Regions from separate parts of the Paenibacillus sp. NPDC058177 genome, predicted to be linked through region 1. Evidence: riboswitches for the same ligand, from Rfam matches in the RefSeq annotation. Region 1 holds a riboswitch; each other region holds the start of a gene.
The links. Region 1 has a riboswitch for cyclic di-AMP ahead of ACFVU8_RS29605 (C40 family peptidase). Riboswitches for the same ligand answer to the same signal wherever they lie in the genome.
Positions count from the first base shown of each region.

Region 2: it holds a riboswitch for cyclic di-AMP, as region 1 does, so the genes downstream of both, ACFVU8_RS04250 (APC family permease) here and ACFVU8_RS29605 (C40 family peptidase) in region 1, are expected to answer to the same signal.
Region 3: it holds a riboswitch for cyclic di-AMP, as region 1 does, so the genes downstream of both, ACFVU8_RS09110 (C40 family peptidase) here and ACFVU8_RS29605 (C40 family peptidase) in region 1, are expected to answer to the same signal.

Region 1 covers NZ_JBHVVB010000014.1:25,091-30,610, reverse strand. Annotated here, with positions in the region: gene ACFVU8_RS29630 (hypothetical protein) at 81-374, shown strand; gene ACFVU8_RS29625 (4a-hydroxytetrahydrobiopterin dehydratase) at 596-883, shown strand; gene ACFVU8_RS29620 (c-type cytochrome) at 1,004-1,360, opposite strand; gene ACFVU8_RS29615 (GNAT family N-acetyltransferase) at 1,487-1,972, opposite strand; gene ACFVU8_RS29610 (C40 family peptidase) at 2,173-2,667, opposite strand; cyclic di-AMP (ydaO/yuaA leader) riboswitch at 2,672-2,813, opposite strand; gene ACFVU8_RS29605 (C40 family peptidase) at 3,196-3,678, opposite strand; cyclic di-AMP (ydaO/yuaA leader) riboswitch at 3,682-3,819, opposite strand; gene ACFVU8_RS29600 (hypothetical protein) at 4,036-4,866, opposite strand; gene ACFVU8_RS29595 (M1 family metallopeptidase) at 4,878-5,520, opposite strand, start outside.
Region 2 covers NZ_JBHVVB010000001.1:898,322-903,841, forward strand. Annotated here, with positions in the region: gene ACFVU8_RS04240 (DsbA family protein) at 1-729, shown strand, start outside; gene ACFVU8_RS04245 (disulfide oxidoreductase) at 731-1,177, shown strand; cyclic di-AMP (ydaO/yuaA leader) riboswitch at 1,392-1,549, shown strand; gene ACFVU8_RS04250 (APC family permease) at 1,675-3,492, shown strand; gene ACFVU8_RS04255 (iron-hydroxamate ABC transporter substrate-binding protein) at 3,957-4,970, shown strand; gene ACFVU8_RS04260 (FecCD family ABC transporter permease) at 5,123-5,520, shown strand, end outside.
Region 3 covers NZ_JBHVVB010000001.1:1,918,894-1,924,413, reverse strand. Annotated here, with positions in the region: gene ACFVU8_RS09120 (DEAD/DEAH box helicase) at 1-994, opposite strand, end outside; gene ACFVU8_RS09115 (SDR family oxidoreductase) at 1,405-2,166, shown strand; cyclic di-AMP (ydaO/yuaA leader) riboswitch at 2,618-2,754, shown strand; gene ACFVU8_RS09110 (C40 family peptidase) at 2,759-3,235, shown strand; gene ACFVU8_RS09105 (SDR family oxidoreductase) at 3,321-4,049, opposite strand; gene ACFVU8_RS09100 (winged helix-turn-helix transcriptional regulator) at 4,222-4,593, shown strand; gene thiD (bifunctional hydroxymethylpyrimidine kinase/phosphomethylpyrimidine kinase) at 4,772-5,520, opposite strand, start outside.

The sequences.
Region 1 (5,520 bases):
CTTTTTTGTGAAGTCATTTTTTCGGCTATAATGGATAAGGTAAGTTATTATTCATCAGTGAAGAAAACGGAGTGATACACATGGGCGTTAAACATGGCAGAGATTATGCAGAAATCCTGAACGAATTGACTGAAGCAGCCTCACGTATTACCGACGGATTTTTATTTTTTGAAATGGACCCGGAGGAATGGCAGGAGCTGCCACAGGAGTCGAAGCTTGAGGTATGGGAAGCGCTTGCCGAGGATCTGTTCTATGCACTGGGCAATGAACCGGTCATTGAAGTGGGGAGCGGGGTTGTGATTTACGACAAGGATACACACCGGATCAATATTTTGCTCGGCGATGAGGACTTGGCCTCTGTTGTTCTGGTTTAATAGGAATACAGGTGAGCGGAATTTGCCGCAGTCTGCCGCCCGTGGTAAAATTGACGGAGCGAAGTACTATTTACCGGGATTGAAGAATACAATTAAACCGAAAATTGTCTTTATCCTGGCACATCCCTTGGACCTCAGAAGCTAAGGGATGTTTTGTTTAAACAAGCAAAGAGGCAAGGCGATCGGAACTTTGCTACTAATAAGGTAAGGGAGGTAATAATGTGCTACTTACAGAGGAAGAACTGATCGAGCAGATCGGCAAGCTGGAAGGCTGGAAGCTGGTGAAAAATACGATTACACGCAAATATATGTTCAGCGATTATATGAAGGGAATAGCCTTCGTCGATGCGGTGGCCGCCATTGCGGAGGCTTTTGACCACCATCCGCATATTACGATTGATTATAAAGCAGTCACGCTTCGCTTGACGACACATGAAGAGGGTGGAATTACGCCGCTGGACATTCGTGGTGCACAAGAGTTTAATGAAGCCTTCGAGAAGGCCCGCTAGCCAGTCGTATAGTCCTTTAACATAGCAATGGTAAAAGAATACTCATACATGCGAAAAAGCCCGTGTCGCAGGATGTAGATCCTGACACGGGCGTATTTGTGTTGTCTCTCTAATGAAGCTCTACTTCTTCTCAGCCAGCCATGTGGCCACGTTCGCAATTTCCTCCGGCGCCAGCTTTTCCTTGAAGGAAGGCATTTGGCCCCGTCCTTTGGTTACTATACTGTAAATCCCGGCAGCGTCATGCTGGCCACCTTCGTTTTTCAAGCTAGGTCCTATCCCGCCCTGAAGCTGATCGCCATGGCAGGTGATACAATTGGCTTTCACAGTCGCTTCTGCCTTGGCGGCATCAAGCTGAATTTCAGGCATAGTAGGCTTGTTCTGTTCCGCTACCTCTTCTTTACCTGGAAGTGTGAACATTAGAACTACCGCAAAGGCACAGGCGGCAAAAAACAATCCGCTCATGATCCATTTTTGCATCCCCAATCGTCCCTTCTATGTAAGCTGCTCCCTACATTATAGCGGAAGGTGAAGCGTTATCATAGCATTTGTGGCAAAAAAATGAACGACTATGCGATACTTCTCTAAACTTCCTTTAACAAAGCATCATTTCTCATAGACCATACAATAAAATGGTTTACTTCCAGTGGGTGTCATTCGTTCGTAAGTGTCAGTAATCGTAAAACCACTTTTTTGATAAGTCCGAATGGCCCGCTGATTCCAGGTTAGTACCTCCAAATCGATTTCCCGCTCAGGGTAGCGTAGAACTGCGGCTTGGACGATGGCACGGACAAAGTGTTGGCCCATTCCGTGACCACAAAGCTCTGGACGCATACCAATCCCCAGACGCACCACACCCTCCATCGGGAATAGCTGTGCGAAGCCGCAGAGATCGCCTTCATCGTTCAGCACAGACACATACTGCTCACTGCGCAGCTGGGCATCGCCGAACTCAATGCCGAGCTCCTCCATCTGTTGCCAGGGCATCCAGCCATATATATTGTAAGGAGGCTCATAGCTCCATTGGCAGATGTCTTCGGCATGGCTGGTCTCCATGGGTACCACATGGAACGTAACAGGTAAATGCATCATCGGGTCGTGAGACCTCCTTTCCACAGGATAAAGCTCTATAATTTAATTATATACAAAAAGCATAAGATCAGGCGCAGAAAGTCAGGAAAATGTTGTTTGGTGAATCTCAGGAGGGGTAATGAAGAGTAACAGAAACGACAAAAAAGCCCTTCTCCAGATTTCGATAAAATCGGGAAAAGGACTGGCTTATGACTTATAAATTATTGTACATCGTCAAAATCTTGAGCATCCGTCGCAAGCGCCTGATAAGCATCCGTGCTCATCACGCGTTTAGCACCCACATAACGACTAACATAATAGCTTTCACTCAGCGAGCTGATCGTTACACCACGAGAAGATGAAGCATGGGCGAATTTTCCTTCGCCAACATAAACGCCAACATGGGAGATTCCTTTGCCACTGGTATTGAAGAATACCAGGTCGCCCGCTCTAAGTTCATCACGGGACACCGTGGAGCCCATCTGATATTGGGAACCGGATTGGTGTGGTAGGTCAATACCCATCTTGTTGAAGACATACATTGTAAAACCAGAGCAATCAAATCCACTTGTAGTCGTGCCGCCAGCTACGTACTTGGTGCCGATAGCCTTGTCAATCACCTTATCCATCTTGGAATCGGCGAAAGCGCTCCCTGCTCCAATAGCGGTAAGCATCATTGAAAAGCCAAGCACTGCTGCTGCTAATTTCTTCTTCAAAAGTGTAAACCCCTTCCAATGCCTACGAGGTTAGCTTAAGGGTTCGGTTGAAGGTCCCCTATGACCCCTCTTCAAACAGGAGGTCAATTCACCCAAAGTGGTTCCCCCGTTTCCCTAATGATTAGGGAACTCGGCATATACCGTTGATTAGAATTAGACTGCTATATGAATACATGACAAAACCTTATAAAAAGGTGACTCAATAATTACAAAAATGTTACTAAAAACTCACTGCGCTAATTGTAACAAACACAGCGTCGCTTGGCAATCATTTATAGCATATTTGTGCGCAAAAAAATGGGATTTTAAGAGCGGATTCTCACTATTAACGTTGAAAATAGAGGACAAACTAAATTTTCCAAAATTTATTGAGTTTTTTGGCGCAAAATATGATTCATCTATTCCAAAGAGGTGTATACGTATACTATAAAATAGGAAAAACCCGGAAATTGACTATGATGATAATCAAGTCTCCGGGCACAGTATAGGTATGAGGTTAAATGGAATGATTGTATTTTAGAGGTTAGTTTAGTCGTAGGCAACCGCTTTATAAGCAGTTGTGCTCATGATTCGTTTGGCACCAATGTAGCGATCAGCCCAGTATTTCTCACTCAGTGAGCTAATAATGACACCGCGGGAAGATGAGGATTGAGCAAATTTACCATTGCCGACGAAGATACCGACATGAGATACACCGTTGCCGAGTGTGTTGAAGAATACGAGGTCTCCTGGACGCATTTGACTGCGAGAGATGGAGGTTCCTGCGTTATATTGCGATTGGGATGTGCGCGGCAACGAAATGCCGATGCTTTTGTATACATATGTAGTGAATCCAGAACAATCAAATCCGGCCGTGCTTGTTCCTCCAGTTTTGTAGGAGGTTCCGAGGGTTTTTGTAATAACCGTGTCCATTTTGGAGTCTGCTGAAGCGCTATTGGTTCCGATACCGATGGCGAGTGCCAAACCTAGTGTGGCTGTAACAATGATTTTCTTAAAATTCTGTCTGTTCAAAAGATGTACTCCTTCCAAGGCCTGCGAGGTTAGCTTAAGGGTTCGGTAGAAGGTCCCCTATGATCCCTCTCTTACGAGATCAATTCACCCAAAATATGGTTCCCCCACTTCCCGGTGCAAGGAATTCGGCGTTTTATGCACCTAAAGTGTGACGTATCGACAACTGCATACATGACATAAGCGTAGATATTAAGAAATACCTTCAAAAGATTACAAAGTTGTTACTAGTAGTACAGAAGCCATTGTATCAAACCCGTTACCATTTTGCAAATCGCTCTGCTGAAGATGACAAAAAAGAGTCGCGGCTCCTGTTATCCAGGAACAGTGACTCTTCTAATATGCCCCGAGGGGGCGGATTTATTGTGGAAATGCTTTACTCCTCCATAAGTCATATTGAGCCGCAATGCCCCACAATTTGAGGAGTGTGGACGGGAGCGGAAGGAGTTGGCGGATCAGGAGTGCAGGCAAGCCAGGGAAGTAAATAATCCCCAAGGCGTAGATCACCAAGAGCAGCAGACTGCCTGCTCCCATCACGATTGATACCCCTATCGCGGTGAGAAGGCACCGTAGGGCGATTAGCAGGGAGGAGAACATGCCAGTTCCTGCTGTATAACCAAACTGCATGTACAATAGCAGCAAGCGGATAACATATACATAGGCACACCAAGCCAGAATATAGGGAACACCGTTCAGCAGCAGCTTATAGTCCATTAAAGACGACAGCAGCAGTGCATATATCTTGGGTGCGAACCAGTAAACGGGCAGGAGGGCGAGTAGCCACTCTACCAGGCTGAAGATCAGCACGGACAGACCATGCTTTTTCATGCCGGGGAAAAAGAACAGACCGCGTTCTCCTGAGCGCTCCTGATGCAGCTCATGAAGCAGGCCCGCCCGAATGAACGGGGAAATGAGCAGTCGCAGCAAGGTTAACCCTAACAGCAGGCATAGCCAGCGCTGTACGTCAGGGTCGGAGGTAAGACTATGCTGACCCTCGATGTAGAACAGCAGCCTGGCCATACCGCTGCCCCCCGCGTTGTGGTCGGGATACCGCAGTAGGACTGATACTACGGCCTCCCGTACGAAACCATACATAAAATAGCCCCAGAGTAGCCGGTAGATGAATAGCAGTATCAGAATATAAGTTTGCTCCTTCAAACTTTGCCAGCCGCGAATAATTGATGTTTTCAAGCTCATCCACCTCACCAGACCAGAGTTCCAAGCACAGTTTCAAGCAGTTTCGACAAGGTTAGCGTCCAGCGGGAGAGGGTATCCGGCTTGATCTCCGCCAGCCTGAAATTGTTGATATGTTTGTTCTCCAGCAGAAGGGTGTGCTGGGGATCGATCTCTGCCGACAATAGCGGGGAGCTGGAGATCAGCTGGAACGCTGTATTCTTGTTGTCCCCATTCCAGACTCGCTCCACGGTGTGGCCATCAGAGAAGGTGAATTTAATGGGGACATTCGCGTAGTGGCTACCTCTGTTGCTGACCTTTACGATGGATTCGTAGCCTTGGCCGGTGCCGGCATTTTCTTTGGTACGCATCTGGATATCGTCGATCGAGAAATCAGGAGCTCCGCCGTCATAGATATAAAGATCGAAATAGTTCTGCCATGATTTCTTGGTCACGTTCTCTACGACCTTCTGAAAATCACGGGTAGAGGGATGGCGGAACCGGTATTTATTCGCATAGGTGGACAGGATGGTATCCATAGTTTTAGTGCCGACCTGCCGTTCGATGTCTTTCAGCACCAATTTGCCACGGAGGTAAACATTCTGGGTATAAGCATTTGCTCCGCTATATTTCCAGGTTTCCAGTGTGAGGGCCTGAGGAGAGGTCACCAGG
Region 2 (5,520 bases), on a different contig from region 1:
GCGGCTTCTCAATTGAGCAAGCAGGAGAGAGACCGCACCAAGCAAGATAAACAGAAACAGACGAACAGAATGTTTATTATCGGTACAATTGTCTTTGTAGTCATTATTTTTGTAGTCCTATTTATGATGGCAGCGAAGGATACTTCCTCCACCACCACAACTGCAGCACCAACGAGCTTCAATTACAGTGAGCTGCCGAGACTGGGTAAAGAGGATGCACCAGTTAAAATTGTTGAATTTGGAGACTTCAAATGTCCCGCTTGTGCCCAGTTCACGGGATTGATCAAACCGCAAATCGTGAAAGAGCTGGTAGAGCCAGGAAAAGCCTCTTTTTATTTTGTAAATATGGCCTTTATCGGTCCTGATTCCGAAACAGCTTCACTTGCTGCCCTGTCCATTTACCATCAGAATGCGGATGAGTTCTGGAAGTTCTTTGATGCCGTATATGCAAATCAAGGCGATGAAAATGCTAAGTGGGCGACTGAGGATTATCTGGTTAGCTTAGCTGAGAAGGAGAAGCTGAACATTGATCTGGAGCTGCTGCGCAAGGACATCAAGGAACGTACGTATTATGACGAATTGCAGCGTGACATCAAGACAGCTTCTGACGCAGGGGTTAATAATACGCCAACCATCTTCATTAATGGCGTGAAATCCGCAGAGCCGTTTAACTTTGACGCTATTTCGGCGGAAGTGAATACTGCAGCCAAAGCGGCGGAGGCCAAGTGAAATGAGTAAATTCTCCCTATTTTGCCGCCGTAACGCTCTTTATCTGGCCTGGTTTGTGTCAGTAGTGGCCGTGGCAGGCAGCCTTTATCTAAGTGAGGTTCTAAAGTATGAGCCCTGTAAGCTCTGCTGGTTCCAGCGCATTTTTATGTATCCCCAGCTATTTCTGCTAGGCATTGCCACGTACCGGGGAGACAAGCGCATTATTCCTTATGTGCTGCCACTGAGCATTATCGGGGGAAGCATTTCACTGTATCATTACGCAGAACAGAAAATTCCCGCGCTTAGCAAGATTATTCCCTGCACAGTGGGAGTTCCTTGCAACAAAGATTATTTGAATTATTTTGGTTTTATCACGATTCCTTTTATGGCGCTAATCGCCTTTGCCTTGATCACGGTTTTGCTCTGGTTCGGCCGTAAGCCGCTGGAGCAGGAAACAGAAGAAGCATAAGCAAGTACAACCAAAAAATATTCCCTGCTGATTCGTCACAAATAACGTCAAAATGTTATAAAAACACGGGCCGAAGGGATAATAGAAGAGAATGAAAGAGCGGACAGTTCCCGATATAAAATTTGCGGGTTTTGAATGTTTTTTCATTCTTTTTTCATTTTTTTCACCGCTTTACTGGATGCACTTTGTAGACTAATATTAGACCTTGTGAGAAGTTGAATATGCGCTGAATTTTCCTAGGAAAAACGGGGGAACCAATCTTGGCATAACGATGCCAAAGGGGTGAATCGGAAGCGGCCTATACGGCCGAACCGTAGGGCTACCACAGCCCGAATCCGCCAGCTAACCTCGTAAGCAAAAGTGGGATAATGACCATGCCCCAGGCATGCGGATCATTTCCGTATGCTTGTTTTTGTGCCTGCATTTATGAAATCCACCCGTGAAAACGGCGCACGGTATGACCGATTCAACTCACAAAGAGAGGAACTGTTTCTACAATGGTAAGCAAAGTAAAACGACTTTTGATCGGGCGTCCGATGAAATCCAACGAACTCGATCATGAAAAGTTATCCAAGGTGAAAGCACTGGCTGTTCTGTCTTCAGATGCGCTCTCGTCTGTGGCCTACGGAACGGAACAAATCCTGATTGTACTGGTCGCCGCGGGGTTCACTGCGATCTGGTACTCACTGCCAATTGCACTTGCCGTATTGGGACTGCTGGCGATTCTGATTTTATCATACCGGCAGACGATCTTTGCTTATCCACAAGGCGGCGGTGCTTATATCGTAGCTAAGAACAATCTAGGCGTTCCGACCGGGCTTTTGGCTGGGGGCTCTTTGCTCGTGGATTACATTTTGACGGTTGCCGTAAGTGCGTCAGCAGGGACAGATGCGATCACATCGGCTTTTCCAAGCTTGCATGGTCATACCGTTCTTATTGCAGTTACCGTAATTATCATCCTAACGATACTTAATCTACGCGGTGTAACAGAATCCGCATCTTTCATTGCTGTTCCTGTATACCTGTTTGTTATTTCCATTTTTGTCTTGATTATTTCAGGGGTTATAAAATATGCTACGGGCGGTGCGCATGCCCATGTTCCCGAGATCGGGACTGCCGTATCCAATGTTAGCTTGTTCCTGCTCCTGAAGGCCTTTAGCTCTGGCTGTTCGGCTTTGACCGGGGTTGAGGCTGTATCCAATGCTATTCCGAACTTTAAAGCGCCTGCTGAGAAAAACGCGGCAAAAACCCTAATGGCCATGGGCCTCATTCTAGGGATTATGTTCACAGGTATAACCGTCCTGGCTTACTGGTATGGCATTGTGCCCGACGAGAAAGCTACCGTCGTATCCCAGATCACTGAATCCACCTTTGGACGCGGCGTGCTGTATTTCTTCATTCAAGGGATTACCGCTGTCATTCTGTTCCTGGCAGCCAATACCGCTTACTCAGCGTTCCCGCTGCTCGCCTGTATGTTTGCCAAAGACAAATACATGCCGCATGCGTTCATGGTTCGTGGAGACCGGCTCGGTTTCTCGAACGGGATTATTTTCCTCGGTGTGATGTCTGCACTACTGGTAGCCGCATTTCACGGGAATACAGAAGGTCTGATTCCACTGTATGCTGTCGGTGTGTTCATTCCGTTTACATTGTCTCAGCTGGGCATGATGGTTCGCTGGTACAAATTGAAGCCGGCTGGCTGGAAAAGTAAATTTGCTGTCAATACAATCGGCATGCTGACGACATTAACGATTACCTTGATTTTCATCATCACCAAATTCTCCAGTGTGTGGATGGCCTTTCTCTTCCTGCCAATCGTAATGTTCGTGTTCTACCGCATACATGGTCACTACATGAATACAGCGGATCAGCTTCGTATCTGCCTTGACAAAGATAAACCAGTTATTAAAGGAAGCACCGTGGTTGTGCCTGTAGCTGGCGTTACTCGCGCCGTTCTGCATTCGCTTAGTTACGCCAAGTCGTTAACAGATAACGTGGTTGCAGTGTACGTCGGTTTTGATGAAGAGGAGATTCACCGGATGGAGCAGAAGTGGGAAGAATGGAATCCGGGTGTACGGCTTATTGTCCTGCGCTCCCGGTACCGCAGCATTCTCCGCCCGCTGCTTAAGTTCATCGATACGGTGGAGTGGAAGACCGCTTCGACAGATCACATTACGATCCTGATTCCGCAATTTATTACGAAGCATTGGTGGCAGGCTCTATTGCACAACCAGACCAGTTTCTTGATTCGTTCCTACCTAATGAACCAGAAGGATGTCGTGGTCGCCACAGTGCCTTATCATTTGAATAAATAGCTGTGGAGTAGCTGTACATTGAAGAGAAGCCGCGATGCGGCTTCTTTTTTTATTTCCATTCGTTTTGTTTGTGTCAAACAGGCGCGAACCCTGTAGAATTTTTAATATTTATGTTGACATAGATAATGAGAATCAATATCATTTAAAAGAGTTAAGATAAGAGGTAATGATCTATATAAGCCGAACAAAAGAAAGTAACAAAAAGCGAGAAGGAACGAAGGGGGAAGGTTGGAACTGTAGGAGCGAAAGCGCTCGCCTAAAAGCTTTCCGAAGGAAAGCTCGCATCGGAAGCCTAAGCTGGTGTCCGGATTTCAACCGCAAAAGCGGTTATTCAGATGAAATCTGGAGACAACAGCGGCCGGAAGTCCAAACATTCCACCGAAGTGACGACCGAGCCTTACGTTCGGATCTTAAGTTCGTCTTATATAGAATAGGAATGGAAGCAGATACAAGGGGGATTTTGAATGTTTGCATTAAAAAGAAATATATCAGGCAGTACAAAGCTGGCGATGGCGGGTCTAGCGGCCCTCATGGTGATCTTGTCTGCTTGTGGCAATAACAATGCCGGGAACGCGGCTAATAGCGCTGCTGGATCAACGGCTGCTCCTTCTGCTCAAGCTACTGCAGCTCCGAATCAAGGGGAAGCGAAGACGGTAACAGATGCTATGGGTCATCAGGTCAGCATTCCAGCCAATCCGCAGCGTGTGCTTGCTTCCTATCTTGAAGATCACCTCGTTACACTAGGAGTTACACCTGTAGCACAGTGGTCGGTTCCAAACGGAATACAGGAGTATCTGTCTCCAGAATTAAAAGAGGTTCCGACAATCAGCTATGATCTTCCGCTTGAAGCGGTGACTAGCTTTGCGCCGGATCTTATCATCGTGGATTCGGAATCTGCGGTTCAGAACGGCCTGTATGATCAATATAACAAAATCGCACCTACGTATGTGCTTGGCGATGCCGTGAACAAAGACTGGCGCAAAGCCTTGACGACTATTGGTGATTTGCTCGGCAAGGGTGCAGAAGCCGCGCAAGCGATCAAAGATTATGATCAGAAAGCCGCAGAAGCTAAAGAGAAGCTTGCCAGTGTTGCCGGCGGACAGTCAGCTGCTGCTTTGTGGCTGGTGCAAAAGAATTTCTACCTAGTAGATGAGACACGTGCCAGTGGGGAAGTGTTGTATAAGGATCTGGGACTTGCTTCACCAAACCTGGTGACGGAAATTCCGGCAGATCAGAGAGCGACGTGGAATCCGATCTCTTTGGAGAAGCTCTCTGAACTGAAAGCTGATCATATCTTCCTGGTGAACAGTGACAAATCGGACAATTCGGAAATTTTGAATAGCGCGACCTGGAAAAGTATCCCTGCAGTCAAAGCGGGACATGTCTATGAGCTGAGTTCCAACAGCACCTGGTTGTATAGCGGAGCTACTGCAGATTCCAAAACCATTGACGATGTATTGAAGTTTCTCGTTAAATAATAAGTTTTTCATATGATCCACCGCAATTTTTGTAGATGTCCTCATCGGGATATTGTACATATTTCATATATTTGCGATAATGAGAATGATTCTTGTTATTACTCAATAAGGAGACAAGTTATTGAATGGTTTCATCCCAGGATTCAGATTAGATAAATAGCACCAAGTTAAGGGCTCCTGATCTTCCGATTACTTCGCGACCGGCAGCGGCTATCCTCATTCTGATCATTGGTCTGGGAGGTATTCTGTTCGGACTGGCGCTCTCGATCTCAGTAGGTGCTGCGGATATTAAACTATCGACAGTATGGGAAGCAGTATTTCATTTTAATCCTGACATACGACAGCATCAGGTGATATGGGAGCTGCGCATCCCGCGTTCCCTCGCCGGGGCACTGGTTGGAGCCTGCTTTGCCGTAGCTGGAGCTATGATGCAGGGGATGACCCGTAACCCGTTAGCGGATTCAGGCCTGCTTGGTCTGAATGCCGGAGCGACAGCTGCGCTGGCCTTAGCGTTTGCTTTTACACCTTCGATGCCTTTCACTTTGATTAT
Region 3 (5,520 bases), on a different contig from region 1:
CAAGAGAGAGCATGCTGCTGAGATTCCCGCCAGCCTCTTGATACTGGTCTTTGACAAAGGCAGTAACCCCGTCATAGAGTCGCTTCTCTTCTTCCGACAGTGTGAGGGGGATGTTGCGGACTTTGCGTTTCGTAAAATTGACCGGCCCCTCTCCGCGGCGGTTGCGGATCATCAGCTTGGACAGCTCCCCGCGGAGCTGCTCTTCGTTCTTTGGCTGGCGCTTATCGACAACAAAGTTAGTGGCAAAATCTCCTTGATTCCCCAGCTGTCCCGGCTTCAGCAAAGTAATGAGATTGAACAGCTCGCCGAGGTCGTTCTGCACGGGGGTGGCGGTAAGCAGGAGGCAGTATTTTTTACGCAGCTGCTGTACGAACTGGTAATTGGTTGACTTCTTATTCTTGAGTTTATGGGCCTCGTCAATAATCAGCATGTCGTACTCGTTGTTCATCAGTACTTCTTTATGCGGATCACGTTTGGCAGTGTCCAGAGAAGCGACGACAATGTCGTTACCCCAGGAATAGGCTTTCTTCTGAGCAATGGCAGAAATGCCGAATTTGGCGTTCAACTCCCGAACCCATTGCAGCACTAAGGAGGCCGGAACGAGAATCAGTACCTTGGACACGAGTCCACGTACGAGATACTCCTTGAGGATCAGCCCGGCTTCGATCGTCTTGCCAAGTCCAACCTCATCGGCGAGAATGGCCCGACCCGACATTTGGAATAGCACCTTATGTGCTGTATCGATTTGGTGGGGAAGCGGGGAGAGGCCGGACAAATGCTTCATACATTGCAATTCGTCGAAGCTACTAACCAGACCGGCTTCTTCGCCCTGCACGGCCAGCTGTGACAATCGCCAGTCGCCCCAGGGTCCGCCTTTATCAAGCTTTGACTCCAAATCCTGTAGCCAGTTCCGGTTGAAAGAAAGAGGAACTGGCAGCACGGGTGCAGGCTGACTCGCCCCAGCGGGCAGAGAATTACGGAATAATTGCGTCATACGGCATTCTCCTCTCGCAGTGATTCATATTGAATGTGTAAGAGTAGTATGCGCGGAAAAGAGAGGATTCATAACCCGGGAGAGTAAAAGCGGGAGAGGGGGAGTAAGGAATTGCTCTGTCCATAGAAGATAAAATTCCCCTCTCATATGTACTCCTCTTTGATTTAGAGCTTCATGCATTGAAAGAACCGGGTAACATGTTTCGATAATTAAATGAGTGGGCAACATATTTAGGATGTATTTCGTGATGAACTAATGGTGGGACTAAAATACTTTACCGAACGTTCCCAACATGGTATGATGCATTTGGGATAAGAACATTAGCATGTTAGATTGTGATTGAGATAGATCATTTTTTAATTATATTGAGAACGAACATTCTCGAAAATAAAAGGAGATGGAAAATAAATATGACAACACAAGATCAAAAGGGAAAAGTGGCATTGATTACAGGAGCTACTCGTGGAATTGGTGTGGAAACCGCTCGTGGTCTTGGCAAAATAGGTGCTACCGTAATTATCGGCGCCCGCGATGAGGAAAAAGGACAAGCTGTTGCAGCGGAACTGAAACAAGAAGGATTAGATGTAGTAAGCGTTAAAATTGACGTGAATACCATCTCAGATCATGCTGCTGTGTATGACTACATTGAGAAGAACTTTGGGAAACTAGATATATTAATCAATAATGCGGGGATCTTATTGGATGAGGAAAGTGTATCGGTCGAAGTTGTTAACCGTACAAGTACACTCCCAATTGAACTTCTTAGAGAAACGTTCGATGTTAACTTTTTCTCACTGATCCAGCTGACACAAACCTTATTGCCGCTTATCCGTAAATCTGAAGCAGGCCGCATTGTAAATCTGTCCAGTATTCTCGGCTCTCTGACCGCGCATTCAGATCCTAGTGCTCCAATTTATTCAATGAAGACATTTGCATACAATGCTTCTAAAACAGCCTTGAATGCTTTTACTGTTCATTTAGCACACGAACTGAAGGACACGCCGATCAAGGTGAATTCCGTTCACCCGGGTTGGGTCCGCACTGGACTTGGAGGAGAGAAAGCCTCCTTGGATGAAAGAGAAGGAAGTCTGACCAGTATTAAGTTTGCTACACTGCCAGCCGATGGTCCAACAGGTGGTTTCTATCACCAAGATAAGCAACTGCCTTGGTAATGTCGATTTTAAAGAACGAACTCTCTGTAAAAGCGATTTAAGATTTCTAACTTTCTGTTATTGATTATATGTGCCAATAAAAGACGCTACTACTCCAATTCTTTGGTGTTTGTAGCGTCTTTTTGCTATTCCGAAAATATAACCTACACTAGAGATAGCTGCCTATAAGATTCTGGAAATGAAAATAGTTGTGACAAAATAGCTGATATATCCGCAGTGATTACAAGAATGTTACCAGTTTTTCATCTGCATATTCATGTACACATGCGGGACTGATAGAGGAAGAATTGCTAGAAAAAGCAGGGTCGATCCCCTGAAAAATAAGCGATAAATAGCAGTATAATCTATGAATATGTAGAAAGAATGTAAGAGCAAATAAAGTTGTGAATCTATCAAATGGCATTGACAGGAGGGGGACATCTATACTACTATACAAATAGTTACAAAATATTAATCAATGTTGCCGAATTTCAATCGTTGAAAACGGGGGAACCACATCTGGGTGAATTATTCCTGAAAGCAAGGGAATATAGGGAAACCTTTAACCGAACCCTCAGCTAACTCCGTAGGCATTTGAAGGGAGAATCACGGTCTGAAGAAGTTTATTGTTTCTGTACTTGGAGCCGCTATTCTATTAACTGCAGCACCAGCCGCATTTGCCAGTGACGTTAACGCTAAGATCGACAATGAAGTGAACCAACTCCTTGGTACTCCTTACGTATGGGGAGGCACAACAACAGCGGGTTTTGACTGTTCCGGATTTATTCTATACATATTCAACAAGTTCAATGCGGGAGATCTTCCGCGCACCTCGCAGTCCCAAGCTAAAGCGGGTACAGCTGTCGCTAAAGAAGATCTTCGTGTCGGAGATTTAGTATTTTTCAATACCCTTGGTAACGGAATTTCTCATGCAGGTATTTATATCGGTGATGGTGAGTTCGCTCATTCCTCCAGCAGCAAGGGCGTTCGCATCAGTAAATTGTCGGAATCGTATTATGCTGATCGTTATGTTACCGCACGCCGTGTCGTGAGTGAGACAAGCTATCTGGCCATGACTGGACAGAAATAATTCAGAAAATACATAGAAGGTGTCCCGAATTAGCCAGCTTTCTGGCTGTCCGGGGCACCTTTTGTTTTTAGAGTATGCTAAGAGATTAGCGTAAAATATAGCCGCCGTCCGGGAACAGGGTGCTGCCGGTGGTATATCCGTTCGTCATCAGGTATACAACAGTATGTGCGGCTTCTGCGGCTGTGCCGATCCGGCCGAGCAGGTTGATTTTGGCATAGGCGTTATAGGATTCGTCCCGAACCGCTTGTTCGGCGCCTTCCCAGTTAAATTCTGTGTGAATCGTTCCCGGGGAAATGACATTGACCCGAATAGGAGCCAGCTCCACCGCCAGCGCTTTACCTAGACTTTCGATGGCTCCATTGCAGGCAGCGTAGGAAGCGCCATCTGTGAGCGGTCTTTGCCCAAAGGCACCAGACATCAGTACGACCGAGCCATTGGGGCGCATCTGCGGGGCAGCATATTTTACAGCATTGTATTGCGGCCAGAATTTAGCGTCAAAGCAGCTGCGGGCAACCTCCGCACTTGACGTAATCGGCCCTCTGACATAGCTGGCGCCAGGCGTGAACAGATGATCGAATGGCCCAATTTGCTCGAAAAAGGATTTCAGCTGTTCCTCATCCTTGTTGTCCAAAGTATATATTTCTACGGAGTCTTCGCCCAGTCTTTCCTTTGCTAGTTCCAGTTTGTCCAAGGACCGACCTGCCAGAACGACGGATGCACCTTGTTCCACCGCTTGTTTGGCTGTTGCCAATCCAATCCCGGAGCTTCCTCCTATAATAACGACCCGCTGATTTTGTAGAGTAAGAGTTGACATGATAGGTTGTTCTCCTTTATTCGTTTGTTGGTTTCCATTCTATTATTGGGTAAAATAACGGCGCTGCACAGTACGCACTTTATTCGTACCCGGTACGAAAATTCGTACTATCAGGAGAGACGTGCAATTGAGGGGCGTCACAGGTATGATGGAGAGAACAGGAGAGGTGATGATGATGAAACGAAATTCGCAGGAGCCCAGACTGACAGGCGTTCTGGCAACCTTGGATGTTATTGGGGGCAAGTGGAAGCCGCTGATCCTGTTCATGCTGCTGGTGGACGGGACGCAGAGGTTCGGGGAACTGCGGCGGAGGATACCGGACGTGTCCCAGGGAACGCTCACAAAGCAGCTACGGGAGCTGGAGGAGGACGGGCTCATTGACCGGATCTTTTATCAGGAGATGCCTCCACGCGTGGAATACAGCCTGTCTGAGCACGGTAGAACGATTGCAGTAGTACTGGATAGCATGTGTGGTTGGGGCAGAAGCCATCTTAACTTCGTAAATGAACGTGAAGATGCTGAAACGACTGTCAGGGAGAACTGAGGGAACGGTAGCCTGAGGAAAATAGCCTGTAGGGCGCATTTAGGCAAATAGGGTGTCTACTCTCGTTAACAAGTTGAAAGCTGCTGAGCAGCTTACTATAGCCGTATAAAAAGAGCAGAGCCGAGGATATCGGCTCTGCTCTTTTGTATGACAAGATTGTTCGCCAGATGGGCGAGACCTATTGTTCCAGGCGGTGTCCGCCGTGGAAGACCGGTCCTACGTACTGGTTGAACGCGAAGCCGTTGCGGATGGCTGCAGAGACGAAGTCTTTCGCTTTGGCAACCGCTTCGTCTACGGTCAGGCCGTTCGCAAGTCCACCGGTAATCGCAGCCGCAAAGGTGCAGCCTGCGCCGTGGTTGTGTGCCGGTTCGATTTTATCCGCTTCGAAGACGGTGTAGTCTGTACCGTTAAAGAAGACGTCGATTGCTTTGGAGCCATCCAGTGCCTTACCGCCCTTAACAACAACATTGCGGGCACCCAGTCCGTGGATCAATCGTGCAGCTTCTTTCATATCTTCGATAGTAGTGAGTTTGCCGAGACCGGACAATACACCTGCTTCAAACAAGTTAGGTGTAACTACGGTGGCTAGAGGCAGCAGCAAATCGCGGATCGCTTGCGCGCTCTCCGGGTTCAGCACCTCGTCTTCACCTTTGCAGACCATAACAGGATCAATGACAACATTGCCCTGCAGATTCTCACGGATTGCTTGCTCGGCTACCTTAACAATTTCTACACTGCCCAGCATACCGGTCTTCATGGCATTAACTGGACCGCCAGCGAAAATGGTTTTAAGCTGCTCAGCAACGATAGCCGCATCCACAGGATAGACATTATGGTGCCAGCCGTTGTCCGGGTCCATTGTTACAATGGTGGTCAGCGCGCTGAAGCCGTACGTTCCATATTCCTCAAAAGTTTTCAGGTCAGCCT